Regions from separate parts of the Kitasatospora sp. NPDC059160 genome, predicted to be linked through region 3. Evidence: predicted binding sites of a transcription regulator. Region 3 holds the regulator's gene; each other region holds the start of a gene.
What was found. Region 3 encodes HrcA, which represses chaperone genes, less so after heat shock. Its sites were predicted from a motif close to TTNGCACTCNGNNNNNCNGAGTGCNAA; they were not measured.
Positions count from the first base shown of each region.

Region 1: a site for HrcA is predicted at 3,436-3,462, ahead of groES (co-chaperone GroES). Genes of this name have one in related genera too.
Region 2: a site for HrcA is predicted at 866-892, ahead of groL (chaperonin GroEL). Genes of this name have one in related genera too.

Region 1 covers NZ_JBHZCN010000025.1:38,076-43,953, reverse strand. Annotated here, with positions in the region: gene ACFXOZ_RS13375 (WhiB family transcriptional regulator) at 1-18, shown strand, start outside; gene ACFXOZ_RS13370 (LysR family transcriptional regulator) at 108-1,106, opposite strand; gene groL (chaperonin GroEL) at 1,248-2,876, opposite strand; gene groES (co-chaperone GroES) at 2,989-3,294, opposite strand; gene ACFXOZ_RS13355 (methyltransferase domain-containing protein) at 3,591-4,760, shown strand; gene ACFXOZ_RS13350 (polysaccharide deacetylase family protein) at 4,772-5,686, opposite strand; gene ACFXOZ_RS13345 (hypothetical protein) at 5,765-5,878, opposite strand, start outside.
Region 2 covers NZ_JBHZCN010000084.1:1,374-7,251, reverse strand. Annotated here, with positions in the region: gene groL (chaperonin GroEL) at 1-709, opposite strand, end outside; gene ACFXOZ_RS30250 (cold-shock protein) at 1,066-1,269, opposite strand; gene ACFXOZ_RS30245 (MoaD/ThiS family protein) at 1,817-2,095, opposite strand; gene thrC (threonine synthase) at 2,123-3,403, opposite strand; SAM riboswitch class I at 3,421-3,556, opposite strand; gene ACFXOZ_RS30235 (glucosyl-3-phosphoglycerate synthase) at 3,706-4,710, shown strand; gene ACFXOZ_RS30230 (trehalose-6-phosphate synthase) at 4,749-5,878, shown strand, end outside.
Region 3 covers NZ_JBHZCN010000035.1:17,670-23,547, forward strand. Annotated here, with positions in the region: gene hemW (radical SAM family heme chaperone HemW) at 1-1,084, shown strand, start outside; gene ACFXOZ_RS17090 (Uma2 family endonuclease) at 1,125-1,682, shown strand; gene ACFXOZ_RS17095 (DUF3097 domain-containing protein) at 1,673-2,506, opposite strand; gene ACFXOZ_RS17100 (hypothetical protein) at 2,530-3,114, opposite strand; gene htpX (zinc metalloprotease HtpX) at 3,158-4,078, opposite strand; gene hrcA (heat-inducible transcriptional repressor HrcA) at 4,346-5,380, shown strand; gene dnaJ (molecular chaperone DnaJ) at 5,458-5,878, shown strand, end outside.

The DNA.
Region 1 (5,878 bases), on a different contig from region 3:
GCGGTCGCGCACCGTTAGACCCGCGCTCGCGGCGCGCCGTGAAGAAACGTTCCTTCGCGGCGCATCAGGCCGCTCCGCCCCCCTCTGGGGAACCCGGTCACCGATCGTCAGCGATCGGCGGCCGCACCCGCCAGCCGCTCCCGCATCAGCGCGACGGCCGGCACCTCGGCCAGGTCCGGCAGCGTGAGCGCCACCACCTGGCGCACCGCCGGCGCCCCCGAGGCCGTCCGCACCGGAACCGTCGACACGCCGTCAGGACGCACCGACTGGAGGGCCAGCCGGGGCAGCACCGCCACCCCGAGCCCGGCCGCCACCAGGCCGACCACCGCCGGGTAGTCGTCGGTCGCGAAGTCGATCCGGGGCTCGAAACCCGCCCCCGCGCACAGCTCCACCAGGTGCCCCCGGCACTGCGGGCAGCCGGCGATCCACTGCTCCCCCGCCAGCTCCGCCAGCTCCACCGGACCGCCCCGCCCGGCCAGCGGGTGGGCGGCCGGCAGCAGGCCCACCAGCGGGTCGTCCAGCAGCGGGGTGACCACCAGGTCGGACCAGTCGGTGCCGGCCGACAGCTGCTGGGCCTCCAGGTTCGCCTCGGCCCGGGCCTCGCGCGGCGTGCCGTGCGCGGGGGCGGGCGCCGCGGCCGCACCGTCGGACTGCGGGTAGCGGAAGGCCAGCGCGATCTCGCACTCGCCGCCGCGCAGCATCGCCAGCGACTCCGGCGGCTCGGCCTCGACCAGCGACACGCGCACCCCCGGATGGCTGTCCCGCAGGCGGGCGACCGCGGGCGGCACCAGGGTGGAACTCGCGGTCGGGAAGGAGACCAGCCGCACCCGGCCGGCCCGCAGCCCGGCGATCGCGGCCACCTCCTCCTCGGCGGCGGAGAGCCCGGCCAGGATCCCGGTGGCATGCTTGAGCAGCACCCGCCCGGCCTCGCTGAGCTGCATCCCGCGGCCCGAGCGGACCACCAGCGGGGTGTCCACCGACTTCTCCAGGGCCTTCATCTGCTGGCTGATGGCGGGCTGGGTGCACCCCAGCTCGCGGGCGGCGGCGGAGAAGGAGCCGGTGCGGGCGACGGCACGCAGGACGCGCAGGTGGCGGGCCTCGATCATGCCTCAGTTATAAGGCAATCTTTGCATTCTGCAAAATTCTACTGATAGTTGAAGCATCAAGCGCACCCACCGAACAACGGCCGGAGGCCCGGTCCGACTCCCCGAGGGAGTGGACCGGGCCTCCGGTCAGGCGTCGGTGCCTCAGTGCGAGTGGCCGTGGCCGCCGTGCGAGTGACCGGCGTCGGCCTCCTCCTCCTTCTTCTCCACCACGAGGGTCTCGGTGGTGAGGAGCAGGGAGGCGATCGAGGCGGCGTTCTCCAGCGCGGAGCGGGTGACCTTGACCGGGTCGATGACGCCGGCCTTCAGCAGGTCGCCGTACTCGCCGGTGGCCGCGTTGAAGCCGTGACCGGCCTCCAGCTCGGCGACCTTGTGGGTGATGACGTAGCCCTCGAGGCCGGCGTTCTGGGCGATCCAGCGCAGCGGCTCGTGCAGCGCCTTGCGGACCACGGCGACACCGGTGGCCTCGTCACCCGACAGGCCCAGGCCGTCGTTCAGCACCTTGGCGGCGTGCACCAGCGAGGCGCCACCGCCGGCGACGATGCCCTCCTCGACCGCGGCGCGGGTCGCCGAGATGGCGTCCTCCAGGCGGTGCTTGCGCTCCTTGAGCTCCACCTCGGTGGCGGCGCCGACCTTGATGACGCAGACGCCGCCGGCCAGCTTGGCCAGGCGCTCCTGCAGCTTCTCGCGGTCCCAGTCGGAGTCGGTCGCGGCGATCTCGCCCTTGATCTGGGCGACGCGGCCGGCCACGGCCTCGGAGTCACCGGCACCGTCGACGACGGTGGTGTCGTCCTTGGTGATGGTCACGCGGCGGGCGGTGCCCAGCACGTCCAGACCGGCCTGGTCGAGCTTGAGGCCGACCTCCTCGGAGATGACCGTGCCGCCGGTGAGGACGGCCAGGTCGCCGAGGATCGCCTTGCGGCGGTCGCCGAAGCCCGGGGCCTTGACGGCGACGGCGTTGAAGGTGCCGCGGATCTTGTTCACGACCAGGGTCGACAGCGCCTCGCCGTCGACGTCCTCGGCGATGATCAGCAGCGGCTTGGAGGCACCGCTCTGCAGGATCTTCTCCAGCAGCGGCAGCAGCTCCTGGATGGAGGAGATCTTGCCCTGGTTGATCAGGATGTACGGGTCCTCGAGGACCGCTTCCTGGCGCTCGGCGTCGGTGACGAAGTACGGCGACAGGTAGCCCTTGTCGAACTGCATGCCCTCGGTGAAGTCCAGCTCCACGCCGAAGGTGTTCGACTCCTCGACGGTGATGACACCGTCCTTGCCGACCTTGTCGATCGCCTCGGCGATCAGCTCGCCGACCTGGGTGTCCTGCGCGGAGAGGGACGCGACGGCGGCGACGTCGTCCTTGCCCTCGATCTCGCGGGCGATGGACAGCAGGTGCTCGGAGACGGCGGCGACGGCCTTGTCGATGCCCTTCTTGAGGGCGGCCGGGCCGGCACCGGCGGCGACGTTGCGCAGACCCTCGTTGACCAGGGCCTGGGCCAGCACGGTGGCGGTGGTGGTGCCGTCACCCGCGACGTCGTTGGTCTTGGTGGCGACCTCCTTGACGAGCTGCGCGCCAAGGTTCTCGTACGGGTCGTCCAGCTCGACCTCACGGGCGATGGTGACACCGTCGTTGGTGATGGTCGGGGCGCCGAACTTCTTGTCGATGACGACGTTGCGGCCCTTGGGGCCGATGGTCACCTTGACGGTGTCGGCCAGCTTGTTGACACCGCGCTCCAGCGAGCGGCGGGCGTCCTCGTCGAACTGCAGGATCTTCGCCATGTTCCCTATTCCCTCGGGGCTGCGGCCGGCCGGCCGCCGAACTACGTGAACCAACAACCACGCCCCGGGCCCCTGTCACTAGGGACACGGATCCGGGGCGGGTCGGAACGACTTACTTCTCGATGATGGCGAGAACGTCGCGGGCGGAGAGGACGAGGTACTCCTCGCCCTGGTACTTCACCTCAGTGCCGCCGTACTTCGAGTACAGGACGATGTCACCCACGGCGACGTCGAGCGGCAGACGCTGGCCGTCCTCGAAGCGGCCCGGGCCGACAGCCAGGACGACGCCCTCCTGGGGCTTCTCCTTGGCGGTGTCCGGGATAACCAGGCCGGAGGCCGTGGTGGTCTCGGCGTCGAGCGGCTGGACCACAATGCGGTCCTCGAGCGGCTTGATGGCAACCTTGCTGCTGGTGGTCACGTCCGAGCTCCCCTTCGGAGATTACGGGGTTTTCTAACGGGTAGGGGCGAACCTGCGTACCTGCCGTCGCGGGGGTCAGGCACACGTCTTCGCATTAGCACTCCCCCAGTGGGGAGTGCCAAGGACGACCATAGGCTGCCGTTAGCACTCAGTCAACCAGAGTGCCAACGACGCGCCCTGCGGGCTCGACCCGCGGACGAGCGGCCACACTCCGGATCCACTCCCAGGGCCCCGCCGGCGACGCCCTTCGCGCCGGCGCTGCCGGCCCTGCTGACGGGCCGACCGGTCAGAATGACCTGGTGGACACCGAGAACCTCCAGCCCCTGCTGACCCCCGAGGGTCAGGCCCTGCTCGCCGAGCTGCGCGAGTTCACCCCCGAGGAGGAGCTGGCGCTGGCCACCCGGCTGCGGCGGGAGCACCCGGCGGAGCTGGTGTCGGCGGCGTTCGGCCAGGCGCGGCTGCGGCAGCGGGCGCGGGCGAAGTTCGGGGCGGACGCCGACCTGATGTACTTCACGCCCAACGGGGTCGAGCAGTCCACCCGGCGCAGCGTGGCCGAGTGGCGGGCCCGCCGCTTCGCCGAGCTGGGCGTACGGCGCCTGGCGGACCTCTGCTGCGGCATCGGCGGGGACGTGCTGGCCCTGGCCCGGGCCGGGATCCGGGTGCTGGCCGTCGACAAGGACCCGGCGGCCTGCGCCGCCACCGCCGCCAACGCCGCCGCGCTGGGCCTGTCGGAGCTGGTGGAGGTGCGCTGCGCGGACGTCGCCGAGGTGGACGTCACCGGCTACGACGCGGTGTTCACCGACCCGGCGCGGCGCACCTCGCGCGGCCGGGTGTTCGACCCGGAGGCGTACGCCCCGCCGCTGTCCTGGGCGGTCGAGGCCGGGCGGCGGACCCCGATCGGCGCGTTGAAGGTCGCCCCGGGCATCCCGCACGAGGCCGTCCCGGCGGACGCCGAGGCCGAGTGGGTCTCCGACCACGGGGACGTCAAGGAGGCGGTGCTCTGGTTCGGCACCGGGGCGGTCCGCCCGCACCGCGCGACCCTGCTGCCGCACGGCGACAGCCTGACCGGCGGCGACCTGCCCGACCCGCCGGCCGGCCCGGTCGGGCGCTACCTGTACGAGCCGGACGGCGCGGTGATCCGGGCGCACCTGGTGGCCGAGGTGGCCGGGCAGGTCGACGGCCGGCTGATCGACCCGAAGATCGCCTACGTGACCTCGGACCGCCTGGTCGCCACCCCGTACGCGCACGCCTTCGAACTCACCGACGTGCTCCCGTACAACGTCAAGAAGCTGAAGGCGCTGCTGCGCGAGCGCGCGGTCGGCACGGTGGTGATCAAGAAGCGCGGGATGGCGATCACCCCGGAGGAACTGCGCCGCCAGCTCAAGCCCTCCGGGCCGAACTCCGTCACGGTGATCCTCAGCCGCACCGACAACGGGCCGCTGATGATGCTGGGCCGGCCGGTCTGAGCGGACAGGGCCTAGGAGGCCGGCGCCTGGATGTAGTCCTCCAGCCGGGCCACCGAGAAGCCCTGCTCCTGGATCCGGGCCAGCAGGTCCGCGAACATCTGGGTCATGGTGGCGCCCTTGAGCTCCTTGGGGCCGCGGAAGTGCGCCAGGATGATGTCGCCGGACTTCAACTTCTTGTCGCCCGCCTGGTACTGCATGTCGTGGATCTGCATCGACTCGCGCCACAGCACGATCGCGCGCGGGCCGCACTGCTGCACCGAGGTGTTGAGCATCGGGGTGTTGGCGCCGTCGCCGAACGGCGGGCGGAACAGCAGCGGGGCGGTGCCGTACTGCTGGGTGAGCGCGGCCTGGTCCTCGCAGATCTCGGACTTCTGCTTGTCGGCCGACAGCTTGCTCATCACCGGGTGGGTGACGGTGTGGTTCTGGATGTGGTTGCCCAGCGCCTGGAGCGGCTTGAAGTAGCCGTAGTCGTTCTTGACGATGTCCTTGGTCAGGAACATCGAGATCGGCACCTTGAGGTCGGTCAGCATCTCGACGAACTTCGGGTCCTTCTCGGCGCCGTCGTCGATGGTGATGAAGACGACCTTGTCGGTGGTCTTCACGTCGCTGAACACCGGTACGGTGCCGGTGCGTTCGAGCTTGACGGGCTTGTCGGCGGGCGGCGCGGGGGCCGGGGCGAGCGGCTTGAGGTTCCACTTCGCCCAGGCCGCGGCGTCGCCCTGGGCCGGGGCCGCGCCGGGCGTGGTGGCCGCGGCGCTGGGGGTGCCGCCGGCGGGCGGCCGGGTCTGCTCCGCCGTCCCGGCCGTGCTCGCGGCCGGGGCGGCGCTGCCGCCGCCCCCGTTGTCGCCGCACGCGGTGGCGAAGGCCAGCAGGGCCACCGCCCCCGCCACGTACGTCCTGGTCCTGCTCCGCCCGTCCCTGTTCACCGCACCGCGCTCCCGGTCCCGTCCAGCGTTCTCTCAGCTATGCACGGTAGCGCCGCCGCGGCGGTTCCCGTTCGGGCCCTACTCGACGTGGTCGCTGGTGAAGGACCAGCGGTGCACCGGGCGGCCCAGCAGTTCGGCCGGCGGGTCGGCGACCGGCACGGGCGCACCGCTCCACCAGGTGATCAGCAGCAC
Region 2 (5,878 bases), on a different contig from region 3:
TCTCCAGCAGCGGGAGCAGGTCCTTGACCGAGCCGATCTTGGAGTTGGCGATGAGGATGTACGGGTCCTCGAACGTCGCCTCCATGCGCTCCAGGTCGGTGGCGAAGTAGGCGGAGATGTAGCCCTTGTCGAAGCGCATGCCCTCGGTGAGCTCGAGCTCCAGACCGAAGGTGTTGCTCTCCTCGACGGTGATGACGCCTTCCTTGCCGACCTTGTCCATGGCCTCGGCGATGAGCTCGCCGATCTGGGTGTCAGCGGCGGAGATGGAGGCGGTGGAGGCGATCTGCTCCTTGGTCTCCACGTCCTTGGCCTGGGCCAGCAGCTGGTCCGAGACGGCGGCCACGGCCTTCTCGATACCGCGCTTGAGGGCCATCGGGTTGGCGCCGGCGGCGACGTTGCGCAGACCCTCGCGAACCAGGGCCTGGGCGAGCACGGTGGCGGTGGTGGTGCCGTCACCCGCGACGTCGTCCGTCTTCTTGGCGACCTCCTTGACGAGCTCCGCGCCGATCTTCTCGTAGGGGTCCTCGAGCTCGATCTCCTTGGCGATGGAGACACCGTCGTTGGTGATCGTGGGGGCGCCCCACTTCTTCTCCAGCACGACGTTGCGGCCCTTGGGGCCGAGCGTGACCTTCACCGCGTCGGCGAGCTGGTTCATGCCACGCTCAAGGCCGCGGCGAGCTTCCTCATCAAAGGCGATGATCTTGGCCATCAGAAGTGGTCCTCCGGGACACGGTCGACTGCTCGGACCAAGGGGTGCCCGCGACGGACGGCCCTGGTGTGCGGAGGTCCATTCCCCTGCCGCTCCCGGGGGCCTCACCGACCCGGTCCGCTGTCACTCTCACACTGTGAGTGCTAACGCCAATGATTAGCACTCCGGGTGGTCGAGTGCAAGCCCCACGGCCGACCCGCGAGCCGCCGCCCACCTCCGCCCGCCCCCGCCCGGCACCCCGGACGGCCCGGCGCGGGAACGCGAACGGGCCCGTACGACGCGTGTCGTACGGGCCCGTCGAGAAGCGAGTGGTCACCAGCCGTGGGCCGCGCCGAGCTCCTGGGTTCCGGAAGAGGTCAGACCGCCGCGCGGACCATGTCCGCCTGCGGGCCCTTCTGTCCCTGGGAGATCTCGAACTCGACCCGCTGGCCCTCCTCGAGGGTGCGGTAGCCGTCCATCTGGATCGCGCTGTAGTGGACGAAGACGTCCGCACCACCGTCGACCGCGATGAAGCCGTAGCCCTTCTCCGCGTTGAACCACTTGACGGTGCCCTGAGCCATTCCAAACTCCCCTAGTGCTGTGCTGGCCCTTCACGGGCCAGCAGGTCGCGGGCCCGGGTCTGGTTTGAAGGCCGGCCCGGGGAACCCCCCCTGGACGCAGCCGTGCACGCCGCAATCCTCCGCACGGGGGCGCCGGACGGCTTCCGTGAGCGGTTGATTACGTCGACCGCCGCTGAATGTATCCGGATCGACGCCCTCTGCAACAGGGTCCGCCGCCGGGAATTCCGCAGCCCCGTCGAGAGACAAGAGCGAACAAACCGGGAGGAAATCGGCAATTAGCGCCGGACATAGCGGACGAATTACTCAAATGCCTGCAGGAATTCTGACATCTGCCTGACATGTTTCACCGCCCGGGCCCCGGGCCGGTCTCAGCGCCCGGACGGGCTCCGGCGAAGCACCCACCGCCGGAAGGGGAAGCCCTGTTCCCAGCAGAGCCACACTCTACTCCGACTCGGACCGAAAATATTCCCACCGAAATGCCGACGGCCGTCCGCGCGTACGGAGAGCGGAATTCCGTACGCGCGGACGGCCGGGAAGCGGGAACGGCTCAGCAGCCGCCGGCCACCGCCGGAATGATCGAAACGCTCGCACCGTCCGCGATCCCGGTCGCCAGGCCCTCGGCGAACCGCACGTCGTCGTCGTTCACGTACACGTTGACGAAGCGGCGCAGCTTGCCGGTGTCGTCCAGGATCCGGGCCGCGATGCCCGCGTGGTTGCGCTCCAGGTCGGCGATGACCTCGCCCAGGGTGGCCCCCTCGGCGGGCACCTCGGCCGCACCGCCGGTGTAGGTGCGCAGGATGGTGGGGATGCGGACGTTGGCGCTCATGACTCTCCTAGCGGGGTGGGGGGTGGATCAGACGGACGCGAGGCCGGCGGCGTGGAAGGAGTCCAGCGTCGGGCGGATGACGGCGGTCATGCCCGCCTCGGAGACGGCGTCCAGCGTCTTCAGGCCGTCCCCGGTGTTGATCGCGACGGTCTCCTTGGACGGGTCCAGCTGACCGGTCTCCACGAGCTTCTTCAGCACACCGACGGTCACCCCGCCCGCGGTCTCCGCGAAGATCCCCTCGGTCCGGGCCAGCAGCCGGATCGCCGCCACCACCTCCGCGTCCGTGACGTCCTCCACCGCGCCGCCGGTCCGGCGGGCGATGTCCAGCACGTACGGGCCGTCCGCCGGGTTGCCGATCGCCAGCGACTTGGCGATGGTGTCCGGCTTCACCGGCCTGATCACGTCCCGGCCGGCCTTGAACGCCGCCGACACCGGCGAGCAGCCCTCCGCCTGGGCGCCGAAGATCCGGTACGGCCGGTCCTCCACCAGGCCCAGCTTGATCAGCTCCTGCAGACCCTTGTCGATCTTCGTCAGCTGCGAGCCCGAGGCGATCGGGATGACGATCTGCTCCGGCAGCCGCCAGCCGAGCTGCTCGCAGATCTCGTACGCCAGCGTCTTGGAGCCCTCGCCGTAGTACGGCCGCAGATTGACGTTGACGAAGCCCCAGCCCTCGCCGGCCGGGTCCCCGATCAGCTCCGAGCAGAACCGGTTCACGTCGTCGTAGTTGCCCTCGATGCCGACCAGCTCACCGCCGTACACCCCGGCCATCACGACCTTGCCCTGCTCCAGGTCGTGCGGGATGAACACGCAGGAGCGGAACCCGGCCCGGGCCGCCGCCGCACCCACCGCACCGGCCAGGTTGCCGGTCGACGAGCAGGACAGCGTGGTGTAGCCGAACGCCCGGGCCGCCTCGATCGCGCAGGCCACCACCCGGTCCTTGAACGAGTGCGTCGGGTTGCCCGAGTCGTCCTTGACGTGCAGCTGCGCGGTGAACCCGAGCTCCCGGCCCAGGTTGTCCGCCTTCACCAGCGGGGTCCAGCCGGGGTTCAGGTTGGGCTTCGAGGCGACGTCGGCCGGCACCGGCAGCAGCGGCGCGTACCGCCAGATGGACGCGGGGCCGGACTCGATCCGCCTGCGCAGCTCCTCGGCGCGCTCGCCGCCGAACTCGTAGGCGATCTCCAGCGGCCCGAAGCACTCCACACAGGCGAAGCTGGGGCCGAGCGGGAAGCGGGTTCCGCACTCCCGACAGGACAGGGCGGCGGCGGGGCCGAGGTCGACGGAAACAGGTGCGGCGATGTCGATAGCCATGATGGCGGAGGCCTCTCTCCTCATCTTCCCCGCGGCGCGGTCGCGCCACAGGCCGGAATTGGCACCTGTCCCGCCGGGGCCTGTCAACGACAGCCGAGCGAGAAGGTTGCCGGGACGTCAACGGGCCGTTCCCTCAGTCCCTCTGGATGAGCTTGTGAAATTGTGGTGGTGCGCAGCGGCGACCCCGGCGTGCAAAGGTCCGACCGCTGTACGAAGACTGTATCCGAAGGCGCCAACCCTGAACGGGACCGTCCGCCAAGCGAGATGACCCGTCCCACCCGATCCCGCCGAGGAGAGTCACCGTGCCCGCCGAACCGACCCACGCCCTCCTCCCACAGGCGGCGTCCTGGCTCCGCCGCCGCTCGTGGAGCGCGGCCGAGCGGCCGGTCGACGCCCTCCTCGCCGCCAAACGGCGCACCGGCCGGACGGTCAGCGTCGTCCTCCCCGCCCTCGACGAGGAGGCCACCGTCGGCGACATCGTCCGCACCGTCCGGCGCGAGCTCATGGACCGGATCCCGCTCGTCGACGAACTCGTCGTGGTCGACTCCGGCTCCACCGACGCCACCGCCGCCTTCGCCGCCGAGGCCGGCGCCCGGGTGGAACACCGCGACCGGATCCTCCCCCGGCTGCCCGCCGTCCCCGGCAAGGGCGAGGTGCTCTGGCGCTCCCTGCTGGTCACCCACGGCGACATCGTCTGCTTCATCGACGCCGACCTGCGCGAGTTCGACCCGGCCTTCGTCTCCGGCATCGTCGGCCCGCTGCTCACCGACCCCGACATCCACCTGGTCAAGGCCATGTACGACCGCCCGCTCGAGACCGAAAGCGGCGCGATCGTCCCGGCCGGCGGCGGCCGGGTCACCGAACTCGTCGCCCGCCCCCTGCTCAACCTCCACTGGCCGGAACTCGCCGGCTTCGTCCAGCCCCTCGGCGGCGAGTACGCGGCCCGCCGCTCACTGCTCGAACGGCTGCCCTTCCCCACCGGCTACGGCGTCGAACTCGGCCTCCTGGTCGACGCCCTGGACCAGGTCGGCCTCGACGCGCTGGCCCAGGTCGACGTCGGCGTGCGGCACCACCGCCACCAGGACGGCCAGGCCCTCGGCCGGATGGCCGCCACCATCTACCGCACCGCCCTGGAACGCCTCGACCGCTCCCACCGCCTCAAGGCCTCCGCCGACCTCGTCCACCCCCACCTCACCCAGTTCACCCGCGACCCCCACACCCGCGCCTTCACCGCCCACACCCACCCCGTGACGGCCCTGGAACGCCCCCCGATGCACACCGTCCCGGAATACGCCACCCGCCGCTGACGGGTTTGCCGCCCCGACCCCCCGGCAACATCCCAACCATGGGCGATCTCACGACCGAACGTTCGAGTGCGACCGGAACCGCCCCCGTCCTGGTGGCCTCCAACCGGGGACCGGTGTCCTTCGGCACCGCCGACGACGGCACGCTGACCCTGCGCCGCGGCGGCGGGGGCCTGGTCTCCGGCCTGTCCGCGATCGACGACCCCACCGCCGTCTGGGTCTGCGCCGCGCTAAGCGACGCCGACCGCAGAGCCGCCCGGGAGGCCCCCGCCGGCCGCCTCGACCTCGCCGGGCACGAGGTCGGCGGACAGGCCGTACGGATGCTCGACATCGACCCGGAGACCTTCGCCCGCGCCTACAACGGCGTCGCCAACTCCACCCTCTGGTTCGTCCACCACCTGCTCTACGCGACCCCCACCGCGCCCTCCTTCGACGCCGGCTTCCGCACCGAGTGGGCCGCCTACCGGGCGTACAACGCCGCCTTCGCCGACGCCCTCGCCGCCGAGGCCGCCCCGGGAGCCGCCGTCCTGGTCCAGGACTACCACCTCTCCCTCACCCCGGCGCTGCTCCGCGAAGCCCGCCCCGACCTGCGGATCGGCCACTTCTCCCACACCCCGTGGGCGCCGCCCGAGTACTACCGGCTGCTCCCCGACGACGTCGCCCGGGCCGTCCTGACCGGCATCCTCGGCGCCGACCGGGCCGGCTTCCTCACCGAACGCTGGGCCCGCGCCTTCGCCGCCTGCTGCGAGGACCTGCTCGGCGCCGCCTTCGACCCTGCCGCCCTCACCGTCACCCACGAGGGCCGCACCACCCACCTGGGTGTGCACGCCCTGGGCGCCGACGCCGACTTCCTGCGCGAACGCGCCCACCGCCCCGACGTCGACGAACGCCTCGCCGCCCTCCGGGCCGCCGTCGGCGACCGCCGCACCATCGTCCGGGTCGACCGCACCGAGCTGAGCAAGAACATCGTCCGCGGCCTCCAGGCCTACCGGCACCTGCTCCGCACCCGCCCCGAGTGGCACGACCGGGTGGTCCACATCGCCTTCGCCTACCCGTCCCGGACCGACCTCGCCGAGTACCGCGACTACACCGCCGCCGTCGAACGCCTCGCGACCGCCATCAACGCCGAGTTCGCCACCCCCGCCTGGCAGCCCCTGATCCTGCACGTCAA
Region 3 (5,878 bases):
CACCTACACCGCCACCGAACTGCGCTCCTCCGGGGCCGTCGCCTCGCAGGAGACCTACGCGGACAACGTGGTCGCCGAGATCCGGCTGGCCCGCCGCGTCCTCGGCGAGACCGACCTCCCGGTGCGGACGGTGTTCCTCGGCGGCGGCACCCCCACCCTGCTGCCCGCCCGCGACCTGGTGAAGATGCTCGCCGCCCTGCGCGAGGAGTTCGGGCTCGCCCCGGACGCCGAGGTCACCACCGAGGCCAACCCCGAGTCCGTCGACCCCGCGTACCTCGCCGAGCTGCGCGAGGGCGGCTACAACCGGATCTCCTTCGGCATGCAGAGCGCCCGCCCGCACGTCCTGCGGCTGCTCGACCGCCACCACACCCCCGGCCGCCCCGAGGCCTGCGTGGCCGAGGCCCGCGCGGCCGGCTTCGACCACGTCAACCTCGACCTGATCTACGGCACCCCCGGCGAGTCCGACGACGACTGGCGGGCCTCCCTGGACGCCGCGATCGGCGCCGGGCCCGACCACGTCTCCGCGTACTCCCTGATCGTCGAGGACGGCACCAAGCTGGCCGCCCGGGTCAAGCGCGGCGAACTGCCGATGATCGACGACGACGTGCACGCCGACCGCTACCTCATCGCCGAACAGGCGCTCAGCGCGGCCGGCTACTCCTGGTACGAGGTCTCCAACTGGGCCACCACCCCCGAGGGGCGCTGCCGCCACAACGAGCTCTACTGGACCGGCGCCGACTGGTGGGGAGCCGGCCCCGGCGCCCACAGCCACGTCGGCGGCGTCCGCTGGTGGAACGCCAAGCACCCCGCCGCCTACGCCCAGGCCCTCGCCGAGGGCCGCACCCCGGCCCTGGGCCGCGAGCTGCTGAGCGACGAGGACCGCCGGGTCGAGCGCATCCTGCTGGAACTGCGCCTGGCCGACGGCATCCCCCTCGACCTCCTGGCCGAGGCCGGCCGCAAGGCCGCCGCCAAGGCCCTCGCCGACGGCCTCCTCGCCGAGGACTCCTACCGGCGGGGCCGCGCCGCCCTCACCCTCCAGGGCCGCCTCCTGGCGGATGCAGTAGTGCGTGACCTCGTGGACTGAGTGTCGTTAACGTGGTATCAGCCGTCAGGAGGAGTGTGGGATGACCGCCATCGATGACCGGGTGATAGGGATCTTCGAGAATCTGGAGATCCCGGAGGGTTTCAAGGCCGAGCTCATCAGGGGGGAGATCGTGATGACGGCCGGGCCCGACCGGGTCCACAACTGGATTGTCGAGTCGATCCAGGACCAGATTCCCCGGATGCGATGGCACCGCTCGGTCACGCAGGACATCGACATCCCCGGGCTCACCAGCGAACCTCAGCCCGATCTGGTCGTCTATGAGCGAGACGCGGTCGAGGGTCCTGGTCGCCTGATCCCTTCGCCTCTCCTCACGCTGGTGCTCGAGGTGGTCTCGAACACCAGCGTCCTGCGCGACTACCAGACCAAGCGGGAGCTCTACGCGGAGGGCCGGATTCCGGCCTATCTGATCGTCGACCCGATCAAGGCCGTCTGCGTGCTGTTGACCGAGCCGACCCGGGCGAGCGCGTCCGGGTCGCCGGACTACGTCTCCTCTCGGACCACCAAGTTCGGCGAGCCCATTCCGGTGGACCTGCTGGGCATCACGCTCGACACCTCGGAGTTTCAGACCTACTCCTGACCTGGCAGGGCGGTGAAGTCGATCAGTTCCTCGACCTTCGCCAGGAGTTCGGGCTCCAGGTCCTTGTAGCTGTTCACCTTGGAGAGGATGTGCTTCCAGGCGGCCGGGGTGTCCACGGGCCAGCCGAGGCGGCGGCAGGTGCCCTGCTTCCAGTCCTCGCCGCGGGGGACGGCGGGCCAGGCGGGGATGCCGACGGAGGAGGGCTTCACGGCCTGCCAGATGTCGATGTAGGGGTGGCCGACGACCAAGACCGACTCGCCGGTGATCCGGGCGGCGATGCGGTGCTCCTTCGTCCCCGGGAGCAGGTGGTCGACCAGGACGCCGAGGCGGCGGCCGGGGCCGGGGGCGAAGTCGGCGACGATCGCGGGGAGGTCGTCGATGCCCTGGAGGTACTCGACGACGACGCCCTCGATGCGCAGGTCGTCTCCCCAGACCCGCTCGACCAGTTCGGCGTCGTGCCGGCCCTCGACGTAGATCCGGGACTCGCGGGCGACCCGGGCCCGGGCGCTGGGGACGGCGACGGAGCCGGAGGCGGTGCGGGCGGGGGTGCGGGGCGCGGCGTGGGCGGCCGGGCGCACCAGGGTGACCACCTCGCCCTCCAGCAGGAAGCCGCGCGGCACCAGCGGGAAGACCCGGTGCTTGCCGAAGCGGTCCTCCAGGGTGACGGTGAACCCCTCCGCGGTCCGCTCGCAGCGCACCACCGCCCCGCAGTAGCCGGTGGCCGCCTCCTCGACCACCAGGTCCCGCTCGGCCGGCACCTCGGGTGCGGGCTGCTGCTTCTTCCACGGCGGGGTGAGGTCGGGTCCGTACTGGTGGCTGCGCATGGGGCGATTTTACGGACGGGGCGTCAGAGGCCCGGCGCCCCCCAGACCGGGAACCAGCGGCTGAGGTCCTTCTCCAGCCGCAGGTCGTTCCCCAGCATCGCGTTGACCTGGAGCTCCAGCGGGCTGTTGCGCCGCTCGCCGCCGCCGGGCATCGGGGCGAAGGGGTAGAAGGTGCCGCGCTTGTAGAGGTAGACCAGGGCCAGCGACTGGCCCTGGGGGTTGCGGAAGGCGACCAGGGAGCAGAGCAGCTGCGGGCCGAAGCCGTTCGCCTCCAGCTCGCTGTTGACCGCGTGCAGGTCGTTGACCAGTTCCGGGAGTTCCTCGGGGGCGTGCCGGGTGAGCAGCCAGGAGTAGCCGTAGCCGTCCTTGGAGGCCTCCACCGGGACGCCGCCGCGTTCGGTGTCGGCGTCCAGCAGGGCCCGGACCTGCTGCTCCACCTGGACGAAGGCGGCGCCCTCGACGGCCGCGAAGCAGACCGAGCCGAGCCCGGTGGGGAGGAACCCGGCCCCGGCCTCCAGGGTGAGCGCGGCGGACGGCACGCCGAACAGCTGGTCGAGGTCGGGCTTGACGGGCTTGGTGCGGCCGAACAGGGCGTCCAGGAATCCCACGGCGGTCCTTCCGGGAGTCGGGCGGGGCCGGAGCCCAGGGGGGTCAGCGGCCGAGCTGCTCGGAGATCTTGGCCAGCTGGGCCAGCCGCTTCTCCAGCGTCGGGTGGGTGGAGAGCAGCTGGGAGGCGGTCTCCTTGGCGCTCAGCGCGGGGGCGAAGTAGAAGGCGTTGTAGGGCTGGGCCCGGCGCAGGTCCTCGGTGGGGATGGCGGCGATCTGCCCGGTGACCTTGGTGAGCGCCGAGGCGAGGGCGCTGGGCCGGCCGGTGAGCTGGGCGGCGGCCCGGTCGGCGGCCAGTTCGCGGTAGCGGGACAGCAGCCGGGTGAGCAGGAAGCTGATCGCGTAGACCACGATCGACACCAGCGGGATGACCAGCGCCGCGATGGCCGCGTTCTGGTCGTTGCTGTTGCGGTTGCCGCCCATGAACCCGCCGTACATGGCGACCCGGGTCATCGCCCCGGCGAGCACGCCGAGGAAGCCGGCGATGGTCATCACGGCGACGTCCCGGTGGGCGACGTGCGACAGCTCGTGCGCCAGGACGCCCTCCAGCTCCTCGGGTTCCAGTCGGCGCAGCAGGCCGGTGGTGACGCACACCACGGCGTTCTGCGGGTTGCGGCCGGTGGCGAAGGCGTTCGGCATGTCGCTGTCGGCGACCGCCACGCGGGGCTTGGGCATGTCGGCCAGGGCGCAGAGCCGGTCGATGGTGCCGTGCAGCTGGGGGTACTGCTCCTCGGTCACCCGGTGGGCGCCCATGGCCCGCTCGGTGATCTTGTCGCTGAACCAGAACTGGGCCACGAACAGCCCGCCGGAGATCAGCACGATCAGCGGCCAGGCCCCGCGCAGCAGCGCGATCAGCAGGCCCGTGAAACCGACGTACAACAGCCCGATCACGAACATCGTCCCGACCATGCGGCTGGTCAGGCCGCGGTCGGGCGCGAAACGGGTGTGCTGGCCCGAGCTCGACATCGCTTGCTCCTCCGTTCGCCGTCGCTTTCGATGCTGCCACCCGGACGGCCCCGGGGCACCACCCGCGCACGCGGAGTGTCGCGGTGGCCGTCCGGAACTGCGGGCAGGATCACCCCGGCCGGGCCGTTCCTGCGGTACGACCCGGGCCGTACACTGGCAGGTACGGTTTTGGCACTCGTGCGTGCAGAGTGCCAGGGTCGGGGTCCTCACCGGAGCGGCTCGCAGCATCACAGACGGACAACGTGCGAAGACGGAGGTGCGTGCCCCATGGCCGGAGAGGTCCGCCAGCTGGACGACCGCAAGCTCGCCGTGCTGCGCGCGATCGTCCAGGACTACGTGGGCACCGAGGAGCCGGTCGGCTCCAAGGCCCTGGTGGAGCGGCACAACCTCGGGGTGTCCCCGGCCACGGTGCGCAACGACATGGCGGCGCTGGAGGAGGAGGGGTACATCCACCAGCCGCACACCAGCGCCGGGCGGATCCCCACCGACAAGGGCTACCGGCTGTTCGTCGACAAGCTCGCCGAGATCAAGCCGATGAGCTCCCCGGAGCGCCGGGCGATCCGGCACTTCCTGGACGGCGCCGTCGACCTGGACGACGTGGTCACCCGTACGGTGCGGCTGCTCGCCCAGTTGACCCGCCAGGTCGCCGTGGTGCAGTACCCCTCGCTGACCCGCTCCACCGTCCGGCACATCGAGCTGGTGGCGCTGGCCCCGGCCAAGGTGATGCTGGTGCTGATCACCAACACCGGCCGGGTCGAGCAGCGGATGGTCGACTGCCCGGGCACGGTCGGCGAGACGGTCCTGGCGGACCTGCGCTCGCGGATCAACACCCGGGCGGCCGGCCAGCGGCTGCCGGACGTCCCGGGGCTCCTGGAGGAGCTCCCGGCGGCGTTCGAGCCGGCCGACCGGCCGACCGTCAGTACGGTCCTGGCGACGCTGTTCGAGGCGCTCGCCGAGCAGAACGAGGAGCGGATCATGCTGGCCGGCACGGCCAACCTGACCCGCTTCGGGCACGACTTCCCGCTCACCATCCAGCCGGTGCTGGAGGCCCTGGAGGAGCAGGTCGTCCTGCTCCGCCTCCTGGGTGAGACCACGGACGCCGCGATGACGGTCCGGATCGGGCGGGAGAACGCGTACGAAGGGCTGAATTCCACCTCGGTCGTTTCGGTCGGCTACGGTTCGGGCGACGAGAGTGTGGCCAAGCTGGGTGTGATCGGTCCGACCCGGATGGACTATCCGGGCACAATGGGGGCGGTGCGGGCGGTGGCACGGTACGTGGGCCAGATCCTGGCCGAGTCGTAGCACACGGCCGACCGTTGGAAATCTAACGGCGGCGTCCAGTCGCAGCACTACTACAGGCGGAACAAGCGGAGCATTTGGTGGCCACGGACTACTACGCGGTACTCGGCGTCCGACGGGATGCGGGGCAGGACGAGATCAAGAAGGCGTTCCGGCGCCTGGCACGCGAACTGCACCCGGACGTCAACCCGGACCCGAAGACGCAGGAGCGGTTCAAGGAGATCAACGCCGCCTACGAGGTGCTCTCCGACCCGCAGAAGCGCCAGGTCTACGACCTGGGCGGTGACCCGCTGTCGCCGGGCGGCGGTGGCGCGGGCGGCTTCGGCGCCGGCGCGGCGGGCTTCGGCTTCTCCGACATCATGGACGCCTTCTTCGGCGCCGCGGCCGGCCAGCGCGGCCCGCGCTCGCGCACCCGCCGGGGCCAGGACGCCATGATCCGGCTGGAGATCACCCTGGAGGAGGCCGCCTTCGGCACCACCAAGGAACTCCAGGTCGACACCG